Regions from separate parts of the Stenotrophomonas sp. 1L-E-5-B-C3 genome, predicted to be linked through region 2. Evidence: riboswitches for the same ligand, from Rfam matches in the RefSeq annotation. Region 2 holds a riboswitch; the other holds the start of a gene.

Region 1 (7,236 bases), on a different contig from region 2:
GCAGGGCGGCCCACTGGTGATTCTCTACTGCGCGGACCTTGCCGACGCCCAGCAGCGCGTGATCGCCGCCGGTGGCGAGGTGGTGCAGGCGGTGTTCGCCTTCCCCGGTGGCCGTCGCTTCCACTTCCGCGATCTGGATGGCTACGAGCTGGCGGTCTGGAGTGATGTGGATTGAGGTCTTCGTGCCTTCGCCAGTGGACGGAACGAGAACCGCTCCGTCCCCGGTCAGGCGGTTCCGCTATGATCGCCCGCACATCGCTACATGCGATGCGCCCGCCTCAAGCCAGCAGGAACCGCCGTGAACTCCCAGCCCGCACCGATCACCGCCCTCAACCACACGCTCGAAAACGAGCCGCAGCAGATCACCGCGCCGCTCACCCATTCGGCGGCGTTCCTGGTGCTGAAGGTGAAGGATGACGAGGCGTCGATCGCCAAGGCACGCGAGGTGCTGGCCAGCACCGATGACCTGATCAAGAACACCGCCATCCGCGAGATCGAGCGCACCTTCACCTGCAACGTGGCCATTGGTCACCGCGTGTGGCAGCCGCTGGTGGGCGCCACGCCGCCGCGTGAGCTGCAGCCGTTCCGCGAGATCAAAGGCGCTACCCACACGGCAGTGTCCACACCCGGAGACCTGCTGTATCACATCCGCGCACGCACCATGGATCTGATCGTGGCGTTCGAGCGCAACCTGTTGATGGCGTTCGGTGATGCGGTGGAAACGGTCGATGACGTGGCCGGTTTCCGCTACTTCGATGGCCGCGACCTGCTCGACTTCGTCGATGGCACCGCCAACCCGGAAGGGCTGTCGCTTCCGGAAGCCACCATCGTGGGCGATGAAGACCCGGCGCATGCCGGTGGCAGCTATGTGGTGGTGCAGAAGTACCTGCACAACCTCGATGCCTGGCGCGCGCAGAAGACCGAGGCGCAGGAAGCGATCATCGGCCGCACCAAGCACGACAACATCGAACTGGACGATGCGCCGGCCGATGCGCAGAAATCGCACAAGACCCTGTGCACCATCGAAGACGCCGACGGCGAGCATGAGATCCTGCGCGACAACATGCCGTTCGCCAACCCGGGCCGTGGCGAGTACGGCACCTACTTCATCGGCTACACGCGCCGCCTGTGGGTGATCGAGAAGATGCTCGAGCGCATGTTCATCGGCAATCCCGCGCCGCTGCACGACCGCATCCTCGACTTCTCCACCGCCACCACCGGCGTGACCTTCTTCGCGCCCTCGCGCAAGGTGCTGGCCGACCTGGGCGACTGATCGCGCCGGGCAGTGCCGCCCGCCATCTGCCTGTCATCTACCGCGCCGACCATCAGACGTTGGATGGAAGTGCAGGAGGCTGGCGATGACCATGGCAGGAAACAGGACCGGCGTACGCCGCTGGTGGCGGCCGTTGGCCGCACTGTTCGGTGCGCTCGCACTTGGAAGTGCCAGCGTTTCCGCGCAGGAGGCTCCCGCACACTGGATGGCCTATGCCGCCGCCGTGGGCGGCCAGTTGCAGCAGCGGCTGCAGCAGGAGCAGGACCCACAGGCGCAGCGCGTACTGGAATGGCTGCAGGCACATCCGGACGCACCGACGCCGCTGCCGGTGAGCGTGTGGATCGCGGCGGATGGCCGCATCTCGAAACTCGAATTCGATAGCCTGGGTGACGCCCAGGTCGACGCCGACCTGCGCGCGACCCTGCAGGCCGCGCCCTTGCAGGCAGCCCCACCGGCCGACATGCGTCAGCCGCTGCGGCTGGGCCTGCTGCTTACCCAGTAGATTCACGCCATGCGTGGATGCGCCTGGTAGATGTCGACCCTGGTCGGCAGGCGTGCGCCAACCAAGGTTGGCGACTACCGGTAGGCCCCGGCCACGCATGGCGTGGCTCTACTGGGTTGCCACCTGCGGTTCACGCGCGGCCGCGCTCCATGCGCGCAGCCCGAACACGGCCAGGCCGAGGAAGAACACGTACAGCGCGGCGGTCACGTGCAGCGACTTGAACAGGTACGCGCCCACGTAGACCACGTCCACCGCGATCCATATCCACCAGCAGGCCACGTGGCGGCGTGCCTGCCACCACTGGCCGACCAGGCTCAGCGCGGTCAGCATCGCGTCCAGCCACGGCAGCGCGGCATCGGTGAAGGTGTGCATGGCCGCACCCAGCGCCACGCCGCCGCAGAGGCCGATGGCCAGGTCGCGCAGCAGCTTGCCGCGCGCCAGTGGCACGATGCGGACGCTGCCCTCGTCGGCGGCGTGCTGCCGCCAGTTGAGCCAGCCATAGACCAGGAAACCACCGAAGGCGACCTGCAGCAGGGTATCCGAGTACAGCTTGGCCTCGGCGAACACCAGCCCGTACAGCGCCACCGACAGCAGGCCCACCGGCCACGCTACCAGCCGGCGCCGGGCCATCAGCCAGACGCCGAGGATGCTGCACAGCGCGGCGGTCCACTCGAGCATCACGCCGCTCACAGCGCGAACGTCACCGACAGGCGGGCCTGTCGCGGTGCGCCGGGGAACAGGTAGTAGTCACCGCCACTGCTGCCGGTATCGCGCCAGTAGAAGCGGTTGAACACGTTGTCCACCGACAGGTTCCAGGTCACCGCACGCTCGTGCAGGCGATGCTGGAAGCGCAGACCGGCATCGAACACCGAGTAGTCCGGTGCGCGTACACCACCGTCGGCGCGTGCCACGTTGGCACCGGCATAGCGCCAGCCGCCGGTCACATCCAGGCCCTGCACGAACGGGAGCGCATAGGCCACGTGCACGCTGGCGCGCACCTTTGGCACATTCACCAACTGATGGCCTTCATAGGCCGGGGTGCCGGTGTCGCGCGCGCGCGCCTGCAGCACGCTGGCGCTGGCCACGATCTGCAGCGCGCCTGTCAGCTGCCCGTTGGCAGTCAGCTCCAGGCCGGTGTGGGTCTGCGTGCCTTCCTCGACGAAGGTGTAGCCGACGTCGCTGCTGTCCGGCTTGGCGTACTGGTACGGCTGCGAGATGCGGAACACGGCTGCGCCCAGCGTCAGCGCCTCGACCGGCACGTACTTCACGCCCACTTCCAGCTGGCGCGACTGCACCGATGGCAGGAAGGTGTCGGCATTGCTGGTCCAGAACGGCGCTTCCTGGCCCAGCGAGATGCCGCGCACATAGCTGGCATAGGCATTGAGCTGATCGGTGGCCTTCCACACCACGGCGGTCTGCGGCAGGAAACGCGACAGGCGGCTGTGCCGCTGCGGGGTACCACGCTTGTCGTAGGCACGCTCGTCCAGGCGCACGAAGCGGCCGCCGGCCAGCCACTGCCAGTCATCACCGAAGCTCATCCGGTCCAGCGCGAAGAACGCGGTCTGGCGGCTGTCCAGGCGTCGTGCGGAGGGGCCGGGCATCTTCGGCGACGGTTCGAACACCGGCACCTGCGCATCGTGGATGTTGCTGGTGCCGACGTACTCGTTGACGCTCGGGCGCTTGTCCACGGTGCGGCGGAAGTAATCGGCACCGAGGGTCAGCTGGTGGCCGACGCTGCCGGTCTCGAAGCGGCCACGCAGCTCGGCACGGGCCTGCTGGTTGCGGCGGGTGTCGTCCGGGCTGCGGTAGTCGTAGACGTCGTAGTCGCCATTGGGCGCGAAGTAGTTGCCCGGCACGCTGCCATCGGCGCACTGCGTGGCGTAGTAGCAGCCATAGGCGAAGGCGACGTTGTCATCGATCACCGAGCGGCTGTGGCCGACCGAGACGCGCGACTGCCAGGCATCGTTGAAGTCGTAGGTGTGCAACGCGGTGATGTTGGTGCTGGCGATATCCACCGGGCGCTGCCAGGGCTGGTAGCCGAGCAGGAATTCGCGATCCACGCCGTGCGGCAGCTCGCGCGCGCCCAGCAGCTGGTAGCCCGACACCGAGCGCTGCGAACTGGTCTGGTAGTTGGCATCCACTTCCAGCTTGCCGCGTTCGCCGATCAGCCAGTCGGCGGCCAGTGAATAGAAGTTGCGACGGCCATCGGCGTGCTCGACATAGGAATTGCTGGCATCCCATGCGGCATTCAGGCGCAGGCCGAAACGCGGGGTGATCCAGTGGCCGACATCGACGGCGGCGTAGCGCGAGCCTTCCGAATCGGTGCCGAGGGTGACCGTGCGCACTTCGGCCGGTCGCTTGCCGATGTAGTTGATGATGCCGCCGGGTGCCATCACGCCTGCAGCCAGGCCAGCTTCACCCTTGAGGATCTCAACCGACTGCACGTTCTCCAGCGCCAGGCGCTGTTCGCCGGCGATGGACAGGCCGTTGAAGCGGTAGCCGGTGGCGGCGTCCAGCGCGAAGCCACGGATGGCGATGTTCTGGTAGTAGCCGACCGGCGCGTACGCATCGCCCAGCGAGGCATCGTTGCTGGCCAGCTCGGACAGCGAACGCACCTGGCGGCGGTCGAGGTAGTCGCGCTCAAGCACGTTCACCGACGCCGGCGTCTCCTTCCAGGAACCACCACCGAAGGCGTTCACGCGCGAGGCATCGGCCTTCGGCTTGCCGGCCTGCACGCGCACTACCGCCAGTTCGGTCGGCGAGCGTTCGGCACCAGTGGCAGCCGCATCGGGAGATGCATCGGCCTCGCTGGCATGCAGCGGCAGCGCGGCGCAGAGGGCGAGGGAGAGCAGGGTGGGGCGCAGGCAGCGGTTCATTCGGTTCGTCTTCGGACAACAAGGGAGACGAAGCGACGGCGCGCAGGTGCACCGGCCCATGACGGGGGTGTGGCTGCGGCTCAAAGCTCCCTACGCCGGTGCAAACCGGATCAGGTTCCAAGGGACTCTCTCAGCCTGGCAGATCCAGGCACCCCCGCTTCAGGTGACCATTTCACTACAAATGGTACGGATTTGCGAGTGGGTGCTCTTCAGGCTGCGGGGGCAGATCCCTGTCCGCAGGAAAGGGATCTGACCCCGACGGTGACCCGGACGGTGCGCCAACCGGGTCACGCGACTGCGCGCAACGCCTGCAGCAGTGCCTGTCCCGGCGCGCTGTGGAACCACGCCGGGTGCCCCAGCATGAACGGCTGCCAGGCCACATCCGCGTTTGCGGTGGAGCCGGTGATGCCTTCGAAATACTCCACTTCGGATAGTGCGAAGTCGAAATGCACCATCGGCAGCAGGTCGGCCAGCAGCTGCACGCGTGCCGCCGACAGCGGCAGCACCTTGCGGTAGCCGTCGATCAGGGCCAGCGCGATATCGATGCGCACCGCCTCCATGCCGCGCTCCAGTTCCAGCCACGCCACTGCGTTGCGCTCGATCGCGGTGGCGAGGTCGAACAGGGCGCTGGTGGGCGAGGCCAGGCCGAAATCCAGCACGGTGCTGACCTGTCCATCGCGCCACAGCAGGTTGGAGACATGCCAGTCGTTGTGCGCCCATAGTCGCGGTTCGTCGCGCAGGCGCTCGGCCAGGCCGGCATGCCACGGCAGCACGTCGCGCTGCAGCTGCGCTTCCCAGGGAATGCGCGCGAGATAGCGGGCCAGCCCGGGGCGCTCGTGCAGCCCCGCCTTGATGGCCGCGATCGGATCGTCGGCGCGGATGAGATCGTCGCGCGCGACCAGCACATGGGTACTGCGCTGCGCTGCGTGGTAGCTGGCCGCAGCGCGGTGCAGCTGTGCGAGTGCACGCCCGGCTTCGCGGGCCTGCGCGACATCGGTCAGCAGCGACCACGACACGGCATCGCGGTACAGATCTTCGCCGACGCCAACCGCATGCAGCTCGAAGGTCCATTCGCCATGCTCGACGGCGCTGTGGCCATCAGCGGCCGGCAGCACCTGCACCACCGGCACGCCGGCCGCGGCGAGATGGGCGATGAAGCGGTGTTCTTCTTCCAGGCAGGCCGCACTGCGCACACTGTGGTGGTGGCGCTTGATGAACACCGGTCCGCGCGTGCCATTGACGATGGCAGCGGCCGACAGTGGCCGAGGACTGTGCCAGTGCGGGTGGCTGTCCGCATCCAGCTGCGGAAAGCGCTGGCGCAGCCACGCGAGGTCTGCGGCGCTGATCGGCGGCCAGTCGGCAGCAACCTCGTCGTTGTTGAGGCCCTGCACCCGGTGGGAAGAAGAAGTCATGCCGCAGCCCCAGTGGGGAAAGTCACATCCAAGGCTGCGCATTCAACGCCATGGCCGCCCGCAACGCAAACGGGCGGGTCATGGACCCGCCCGTCGTGGCATCGTCATCGGCGGTACCGCCGCGCCGGGTTACCAGCCGCGATGGCGACCGCGGTCGTGGTAATAGCGATTGTCGTAGTTGCGCTCGCGCTGCCAGCGACGGTCGTCGCCACGGTCGTAGTAGCCGCTGCGGTAGTAGCCGCGATCGTAACGGCGATCGTAGCGGTCGTCGTAACGGCGATTGTCGTAGTAACGACGGTCGCGGCGGTCGGAGGTGGTCAGGTTGCCGATCGCGCCGCCGGCCACGGCACCGCCGACAGTGGCAGCGGGATCACCGTTGGAGAGCAGGTTGCCGGCCACGCCACCGACCACGGCGCCGACCAGGGTGCGCTTGTCCTTCCTCGACATCGCGCTGGCATCGCTGACCACGGCGACACCGGCCACCAGTGCCAGGGCCATCGCCAGACCACGGAAGCTGAGTGCGGAAGTACTGAGCATGTTCGGTTCTCCTGTGAGGTGCATGCCACGCTGGGCAGGGAGGGCGCGGGGCGCCCCGGCTGCCGTGGAGACCACGCTGGCGTTCCAACATTGCCGGAACATTGCCTGGTCCACCGTGCGGCTTGCGCATTCATCTAGCGGCAGGCGGCATGAAGCAAGGCTGAAAGCGGCCCCGGCCGCTCAGCTGGCAGATAAGAAAAGGGCCACGCATGGCGTGGCCCTTTCCCGGTCTGCAAGGCGCCGCGGGCCTAGACGCCCATCGCCTTCTGCGCCTGCCGGGCCTGCTCCTGCTGCGTCTCCTGCTGCTGATGCAGCACGTTCGGCGCGCCCTGCACGGCACCGCTGCTGAGCGCCAGGCTCTGCTCGCTGGCGGCACGGGTCTCCACCGCCACGCGGCTGGCGGCGGGGTCGCCGATGGTGCCCTGCACGGCGAACAGGCGCTCACCGTTCGGGCTGGGCACCACCGAGTCGATGCGCTGCAGGCCGGCGGCATGCGCCTCCTTGGTCAAAGCCGCAGCAGCGCTTTCCAGCGTGTGGCGGTCCTTGAAGGTCCCGGCCGGCAGCAGTTCCAGACCCTTGCTGGCCTGGATGAACAACGGATTGCGCGGGTGCCGCTCGTCGTTCAGCAACGGCCGT
Region 2 (7,236 bases):
GCTGCCGCCGTGCTGGCTGCCGTGCCCGCGCTGTCCTTCGCCGCCGATCGCATCACCGGCCATAGCTTCGCCACCCGCTCGGAGGTGATCGCCCCGCATGCCATGGCCGCCACTTCGCAGCCGCTGGCCACCCAGATCGCGCTGGATGTGATGAAGGGCGGTGGCTCGGCGGTGGACGCGGCGATCGCCGCCAACGCCGCACTCGGCCTGATGGAGCCGACCGGCAACGGCATCGGCGGCGATCTGTTTGCCATCGTCTGGGACCCGAAGACGCAGAAGCTCTACGGCTACAACGGCTCGGGCCGCTCGCCGAAGTCGCTGACCCTTGCCGAGTTCCAGCGCCGTGGCCTGAAGGAGATTCCCGCCACGGGCCCGCTGCCGGTGTCGGTGCCTGGTGCGGTCGACGGCTGGTTCGCCCTGCACGACCGTTTCGGCCGCAAGCCGATGGCCGACAACCTGGCCCCGGCCATCCGCTATGCCCGCGACGGTCACCCGGTGGCTGAAGTGATCGCCTACTACTGGGACCGCTCGGTGCCCAAGCTGTCGCAGTATCCGGGCTTCAAGGAGCAGTTCACGATCAATGGCCACGCCCCGCGCAAGGGTGAGATGTGGAAGAACCCGAACCTGGCCAGCACCCTGCAGAAAATCGCCGACGGTGGCCGCAATGCCTTCTACAAGGGAGACATCGCCCGCACCATCGGCGACTACTTCAAGGCCAACGGTGGCTACCTGAGCTACCAGGACATGGCCGACCACCACGGTGAATGGGTCGAACCGGTCAGCAGCAACTACCGTGGCTACGACGTGTGGGAGCTGCCGCCGAACAGCCAGGGCATTGCCGCGCTGCAGATCCTCAATGTGCTGGAAGGCTACGACTTCTCGAAAATCCCGTTCGGTTCACCCGAGCATGTGCACCTGTTCGTTGAAGCGAAGAAGCTGGCCTTCGCCGACCGCGCGCGCTTCTATGCCGACATGGCGTTCCAGCCGGCGCCCGTGCAGAAGCTGATTTCCAAGGACTACGCCGCACAGCGCCGCGCGTTGATCTCGATGGACAAGGCGCTGAAGGAAGTGCAGCCGGGCACGCCGAAGCAGCTGGAAGAAGGCGACACCATCTACATGACCGTGGCCGACGCCGACGGCATGATGGTCTCGCTGATCCAGTCCAACTACCGCGGCATGGGCAGCGGCATGGCGCCGCCGGGGCTGGGCTTCATCCTGCAGGATCGTGGCGAGATGTTCGTGCTGCAGAAGAACCATCCCAATGGCTACGCACCGGGCAAGCGCCCGTTCCAGACGATCATCCCGGCGTTCATCACCAAGGGTGGCAAGCCGTATGCCAGCTTCGGCGTGATGGGCGGCGCGATGCAGCCGCAGGGCCACGCACAGATCGTGATGAACCTGGTGGACTTCGGGATGAACCTGCAGGAAGCCGGTGACGCACCGCGCATCCAGCATGAAGGCTCGACCGAACCGACCGGACAGGCCACGGCGATGACCGATGGCGGCGAAGTGAATCTGGAGACCGGGTTCCCGTATGAGACGGTGCGTGCGTTGATGCGCAAGGGGCATCGCATCGTGTTCGCCGACGGGCCCTACGGCGGGTACCAGGCGATCATGCGTGATCCCGAGACCGGGGTTTACTACGGTGCTTCGGAGAGCCGCAAGGATGGGCAGGCGGCGGGGTACTGAGGTTTTCCGGCCACCGGGCTGAGCCCCCTCTGCGGTGATGGTTCGTGGAAGCGGGATCATGTGATTGGGCCGGGCGGGTGGGCTGGTCGGGGGACGCCTTGAATCCGTCCCTGGAGGCTTGGCCGCGGCATCCATGCCGCGGACACCCCCGCCCAGCCCACCCGCCCGGCCCCTGACAGTTTCCGTGCCCGTCACCGCAGGAAAAGAAAAAAGAAGATCAAAAGCAAAGGCAACAGCAACAGCTGCGCGCTGCGGGTTGGGGTCGGATCCGTTTTCCGGAGGAAAACGGATCCGACCCCTTCCTGTTTTCCGATACACCTCATCCACGCATGCCGTGGATGGACCAACCGTCACACGTAACCTGTCGGGGGTGGGGCGGTGTGGGTGGGCAGGACCGTTGGCGCCATGGATGGCGCCATCGAGCCCCCATGGACGGGTTTACGGCGTGTCCTGCCCACCCACACCGACCCGCCCAACCAGTAGAAGCCCAGAGCTGCTCTGGGTTTTGAACTTGCTCTTGCTTGAAAGAAAAGCGGTGCAGCCGCAGGCTGCAAAACTCCCTCAATCCTGATCGTGCGCGCGCGCCGCCTCCGCCTGGGTCTCTTCCTGCGCCGCCATCTCGCGCGCGATCCACGCGTCGATCATGTGCCGCTGGCGCTGCGCCTGCCGCCGCTCGCGGGTGTACTCCTGGTCCAGTACCCGGTACAGCGACACCATCACCAGCACCATCAGCAGCGCGAATGGCAACGCCGCGATCGTGATCATGCCCTGCAGCGCATCCAGGCCACCGGCGAGCAGCAATGCGGCTGCGATCAATGCCACCGCGATGCCCCAGGCCAGCTTGCGCTTCAACGGCGGATCGCCTGCCTCGTCAGTGGACATGCTGGCCAGCACCAGCACCGCCGAATCGGCTGATGTCACGAAGAAGATCATCAGCAGCACCAGTGCGATGCAGGAAAGCAGCAAGGGCAGCGGCATGCTGTCAAACAGGGTGAACAGCACCGTCTCATAGCCGTTGCCCAGCGCCTGCACCAGGTCGGCGTGGCCGAAGATCTGCGCCCACAGTGCAGTACCACCAAACACCGCGAACCAGAAGAAGCCCAGCACCGTCGGTGCCAGCACGACGCCGATGACGAACTCGCGGACGCTGCGCCCACGCGAGATGCGCGCGATGAACGAGCCGACGAACGGCGCCCAGGAAATCCACCACGCCCAGTAGAAGATGGTCCAGTCCGCTACCCATGTGCTGCCCGAGAACGGCGACATGCGCAGGCTCATCGTCACCAGCTGGTTGAGGTACGACCCCAGAGTGGTGGTGAACGTATCGAAGATGAATCCGGTCGGGCCCAGCACCAGTACGGTGGCCGCAAGAAGCGCGGCCAGCGCAAGATTGAAGTTGGACAGCCACTTCACGCCGCGCTCGACACCGCTGGCGGTGGACGCCATGTACAGCACGAACGCGATGGCGATGATGGTCAGCTGCAGTGGCACACCCGCGTGCAGGCCGAACACGCGTTCCATGCCGGCAGCGATCTGGATGGTGCCAAAGCCCAGCGTGGTGGCAACGCCAATCGCGGTGGCCACGACCGCGGCGATGTTGACCACGCGTCCGATCCAGCCACGATGGTGGCGGCCGATGATCGGTTGCAGCATGTCACTGACCAGTCCACGGCCATTGCGGTTGAACTGGAACCAGGCCATCGCCAGGCCGATCAGCGCGTAGATTGCCCATGGATGCAGGCCCCAATGGAAGAACGCATAGCGCATCGAAGCCCGCGCCGCGTCCATGCTCTGCGGTGCAAGGCCTTCCGGAGGCTTGGTGAAGTGGGAAATCGGCTCGGCGGCGCCCCAGAACACCAGGCCGATGCCCATGCCGGCGGCGAACAGCATCGACATCCAGCTGGCGCGCGAGAACTCCGGCTCGGCATCTTCACCGCCGATGCGCAGGTTGCCGAAGCGACCGAATGCCAGGTACATCAGGAAAGTCAGCGCCAGGAACACGACCAGAAGATAGAGCCAGCCGACACTGCGGATGACATCGGCGAGTACCGACTGAACGACGGTATTGAACGGGCCGGGCGCGAAGCCAGCCAGCAGCACCAGCAGCAGAACGAGTGCGATGGAAACGCGAAACACCATGAAGGAGCTTCTCCGATCAAGGGATTGAGGGGAGCGAGCAGAGCTTGCTGCGAGGGGGCCGGCGGCATGCAGCACGAACCGGGCAGGAGCCGCGAAGGCGGCAAAGGAAACATCGGCCGCAGCGGCACGATGCGCGTGCACGTTACTGAATGCGATGTCACGGTTCTGTTAATGCCGATGGAGCAGCGCCACGCCATGCATGGATGAACGGCCATGAGCTGCAGTGCGTTCTATGCTCTAATGCACGGCAAGAAGCGGGGGTACCGCGGCCATGTGGCCACGGTTGAGACAGTCCCTTGGAACCTGATCCGGCTCATACCGGCGTAGGGAAGCTTTGCAGTGCAGCCATGCCCGGACTCCGCCCAAGGACCGTCCGGATGCGGCCGCAGTGCGCCGCCGCTTCGTCCCTGACCTTCCTGGACGATGCCCGATGAACGCACAGCTCTCCGCCCTGCAGCAACAGGCCCAGCAACTCTCCGAATCCGTGACCCGGCCCATTCCCGGTTCGCGCAAGATCCACGTGCCCGGTTCACGCCCGGATCTGCAGGTGCCGATGCGCGAGATCGCGCTGACCCGCACGCCGACCTTGTTCGGCGGAGAAGAGAATGCACCGGTGACCGTTTACGACACGTCGGGCCCGTACACCGACCCGGAGGTGCGCATCGATCTGTCCGCTGGTTTGCCGGCACTGCGTCGCGGCTGGGTGGAAGAACGCGGTGATACCGAGCGGCTGGAAGGACTGAGTTCTTCGTTCGGTCGCGATCGCGAGCATGACCCGAAGCTCGATGCGGTGCGCTTCCCCGCGCGCAGCCTGCCGCGCCGTGCGCGCGCAGGTGCCAACGTCACCCAGATGCATTACGCGCGCCGCGGCATCATCACCCCGGAAATGGAATTCGTCGCGATCCGCGAGAACCAGCGGCTGGAAGCGATCCGCGATGCCGGCCTGTTGCAGCAGCATCCGGGCGAGGCGTTCGGCGCTTCGATCCAGAAGATCATCACGCCGGAGTTCGTGCGCGATGAAATCGCGCGCGGCCGTGCGGTGCTGCCCAACAACATCAACCATCCGGAAAGTGAGCCGATGATCATCGGCCGTAACTTCCTGACCAAGATCAACGCCAACATCGGCAACAGCGCGGTGTCCTCCGGTATTGCCGAAGAGGTGGAGAAGCTGGTGTGGGCAATCCGCTGGGGCGGCGACACGGTGATGGACCTGTCCACTGGCAAGCACATCCACGAGACCCGCGAGTGGATCATCCGCAACTCGCCGGTGGCGATCGGTACCGTGCCGATCTACCAGGCGCTGGAAAAAGTCGACGGCCGCGCCGAAGCACTGACCTGGGAGATCTTCCGCGACACCCTGATCGAGCAGGCCGAGCAGGGCGTGGACTACTTCACCATCCACGCCGGCGTGCTGCTGCGCTACGTGCCGCTCACCGCCAAGCGGGTCACCGGCATCGTCAGCCGCGGCGGCTCGATCATGGCCAAGTGGTGCCTGGCGCACCACAAGGAGAACTTCCTCTACACCCACTTCGAAGACATCTGCGAAATCATGAAGGCCTACGACGTGACCTTCTCGCTGGGTGATGGCCTGCGCCCGGGCTGCATCGCCGATGCCAATGATGCTGCGCAGTTCGGTGAACTGGAAACGCTGGGCGAGCTGACGAAGATCGCCTGGAAGCATGATGTGCAGACCATGATTGAAGGCCCCGGCCACGTGCCGATGCAGCTGATCAAGGAGAACATGGACAAGCAGCTGCGTGAGTGTGGCGAAGCGCCGTTCTATACGCTGGGCCCCCTGACCACCGACATTGCGCCGGGCTACGACCACATCACCAGCGCGATCGGTGCAGCGATGATCGGTTGGTTCGGCACCGCGATGCTCTGCTACGTGACGCCGAAGGAGCACCTCGGCCTGCCCAACCGCCAGGACGTGCGCGACGGCATCATGGCCTATCGGATCGCCGCCCATGCGGCCGATCTGGCCAAGGGCCATCCGGGCGCGCAGGTGCGCGACAACGCGCTGAGCAAGGCGCGTTTCGAGTTCCGGTGGGAAGACCAGTTCCACCTTGGCCTGGATCCTGAGAAGGCCAAGGAGTTCCACGACGAGACACTGCCCAAGGACGCGCACAAGCTGGCCCACTTCTGTTCGATGTGCGGTCCGCACTTCTGTTCGATGAAGATCACCCAGGACGTGCGCGAGTACGCCGAGTCGGGCATGAAGGAAAGGTCGGAGGCATTCCGTGCCGCCGGTGCCGAGGTCTATCACCAGGGCTGATCCCGCCCAGATAGCGCCGGGCCATGCCCGGCGACGTGGGGGTTCAGGACAGCCGCCGGGCATGGCCCGGCGCTACCGGAGCCTCACATCCATCCCGGCTATCCTCGCCGCATCGCCCAGGGGAAAAGGACGCCATGCCCGTTGCCGTGACCACCCGCTGGCTGGCCATCGCCCGCCGCCATCCGTCTGCATGGCTGCTGGGCGCGCAACTGCTGGCGGTAGTCCTGTATCCGGCGCTGGATGACACTGCTGGGGCGCGCGCGGCCTTGGGCATGTTCGGCATGGCGGTACTCGGCCTGGCGCTGTGGGTGGTCCAGCGCAGCCCGCTGGGCACCTGGCTGGCGCTGCTGCTGGCCATTCCCTCGGTGGTGTTCTCGCTGGCCGGCGCACTGCTGGACCGGACTGCCCTGTTGACCACTGCGCAGTTGCTGGAAAGCCTGCTGTATTTCTATACGGCGGGGGCCCTGATCGCCTACATGCTGCAGGACCATAAAGTCACCCGCGATGAACTGTTTGCTGCTGGAGCAACCTTCACACTGCTGGCCTGGGCCTTCGCATTCACCTTCGCGGTCTGCCAGCAGTGGTATCCGGGCAGTTTCCAGGGCACTGGCGGTGGGGCGCAGCGGACGTGGATGGAGCTTCTTTATCTGAGCTTCAGCTTGTTGTCCGGAGTGGGTTTGAGCGACGTGGTGCCGCTGCACCCGCAAGCGCGGGCACTGGTCATGCTTGAACAGTTCGCAGGCGTTATGTACGTGGCGCTTGTCGTATCGAGATTGGTCGGTCTGACCATGCTTCGGCGCATGTGAAAATGAACGCCAGATAAAAATTTCGCGCCCAAGAGGGCGCGAATAGTGAAGCAGATTATGTGAATGCGTCGGCGAGAGAGAGCCTGAGTGTCGACCCCGTCATAGGCGGGGTAACCGGCTTAGGCTAATATCCGGGGGCGATATTGTTTTTGCGGTATGCGCCGATGCTTTGTGCGGAATCTGGCTTTTCGATGGCCCTGTCCAGGGACGGTAGGGGCGGTATTGCTGGTGAACCCTGCCCAGACCCCGTCCCTACTGTATAGCGGAAGATGAACAGCAGCGAATTCCTGCCCGTCGAGGCCGACCGTATCCAGGTTGGCGACTGCG

What was found. Region 2 has a riboswitch for thiamine pyrophosphate ahead of thiC (phosphomethylpyrimidine synthase ThiC). Riboswitches for the same ligand answer to the same signal wherever they lie in the genome.
Region 1: it holds a riboswitch for thiamine pyrophosphate, as region 2 does, so the genes downstream of both, AC0Z6F_RS11215 (TonB-dependent receptor) here and thiC (phosphomethylpyrimidine synthase ThiC) in region 2, are expected to answer to the same signal.

The regions. Positions count from the first base shown of each region.
Region 1 covers NZ_JBXAWS010000007.1:123,157-130,392, forward strand. The annotation lists gene AC0Z6F_RS11195 (VOC family protein) at 1-175, shown strand, start outside; gene AC0Z6F_RS11200 (Dyp-type peroxidase) at 299-1,273, shown strand; gene AC0Z6F_RS11205 (hypothetical protein) at 1,359-1,775, shown strand; gene pnuC (nicotinamide riboside transporter PnuC) at 1,884-2,453, opposite strand; gene AC0Z6F_RS11215 (TonB-dependent receptor) at 2,462-4,651, opposite strand; TPP riboswitch at 4,722-4,817, opposite strand; gene AC0Z6F_RS11220 (phosphotransferase enzyme family protein) at 4,939-6,063, opposite strand; gene AC0Z6F_RS11225 (glycine zipper 2TM domain-containing protein) at 6,193-6,600, opposite strand; gene AC0Z6F_RS11230 (XVIPCD domain-containing protein) at 6,849-7,236, opposite strand, start outside.
Region 2 covers NZ_JBXAWS010000008.1:108,152-115,387, forward strand. The annotation lists gene ggt (gamma-glutamyltransferase) at 1-1,689, shown strand, start outside; gene AC0Z6F_RS12375 (BCCT family transporter) at 2,251-3,828, opposite strand; gene AC0Z6F_RS12380 (hypothetical protein) at 3,895-4,035, shown strand; TPP riboswitch at 4,075-4,176, shown strand; gene thiC (phosphomethylpyrimidine synthase ThiC) at 4,259-6,103, shown strand; gene AC0Z6F_RS12390 (ion channel) at 6,238-6,909, shown strand; gene AC0Z6F_RS12395 (winged helix-turn-helix domain-containing protein) at 7,179-7,236, shown strand, end outside.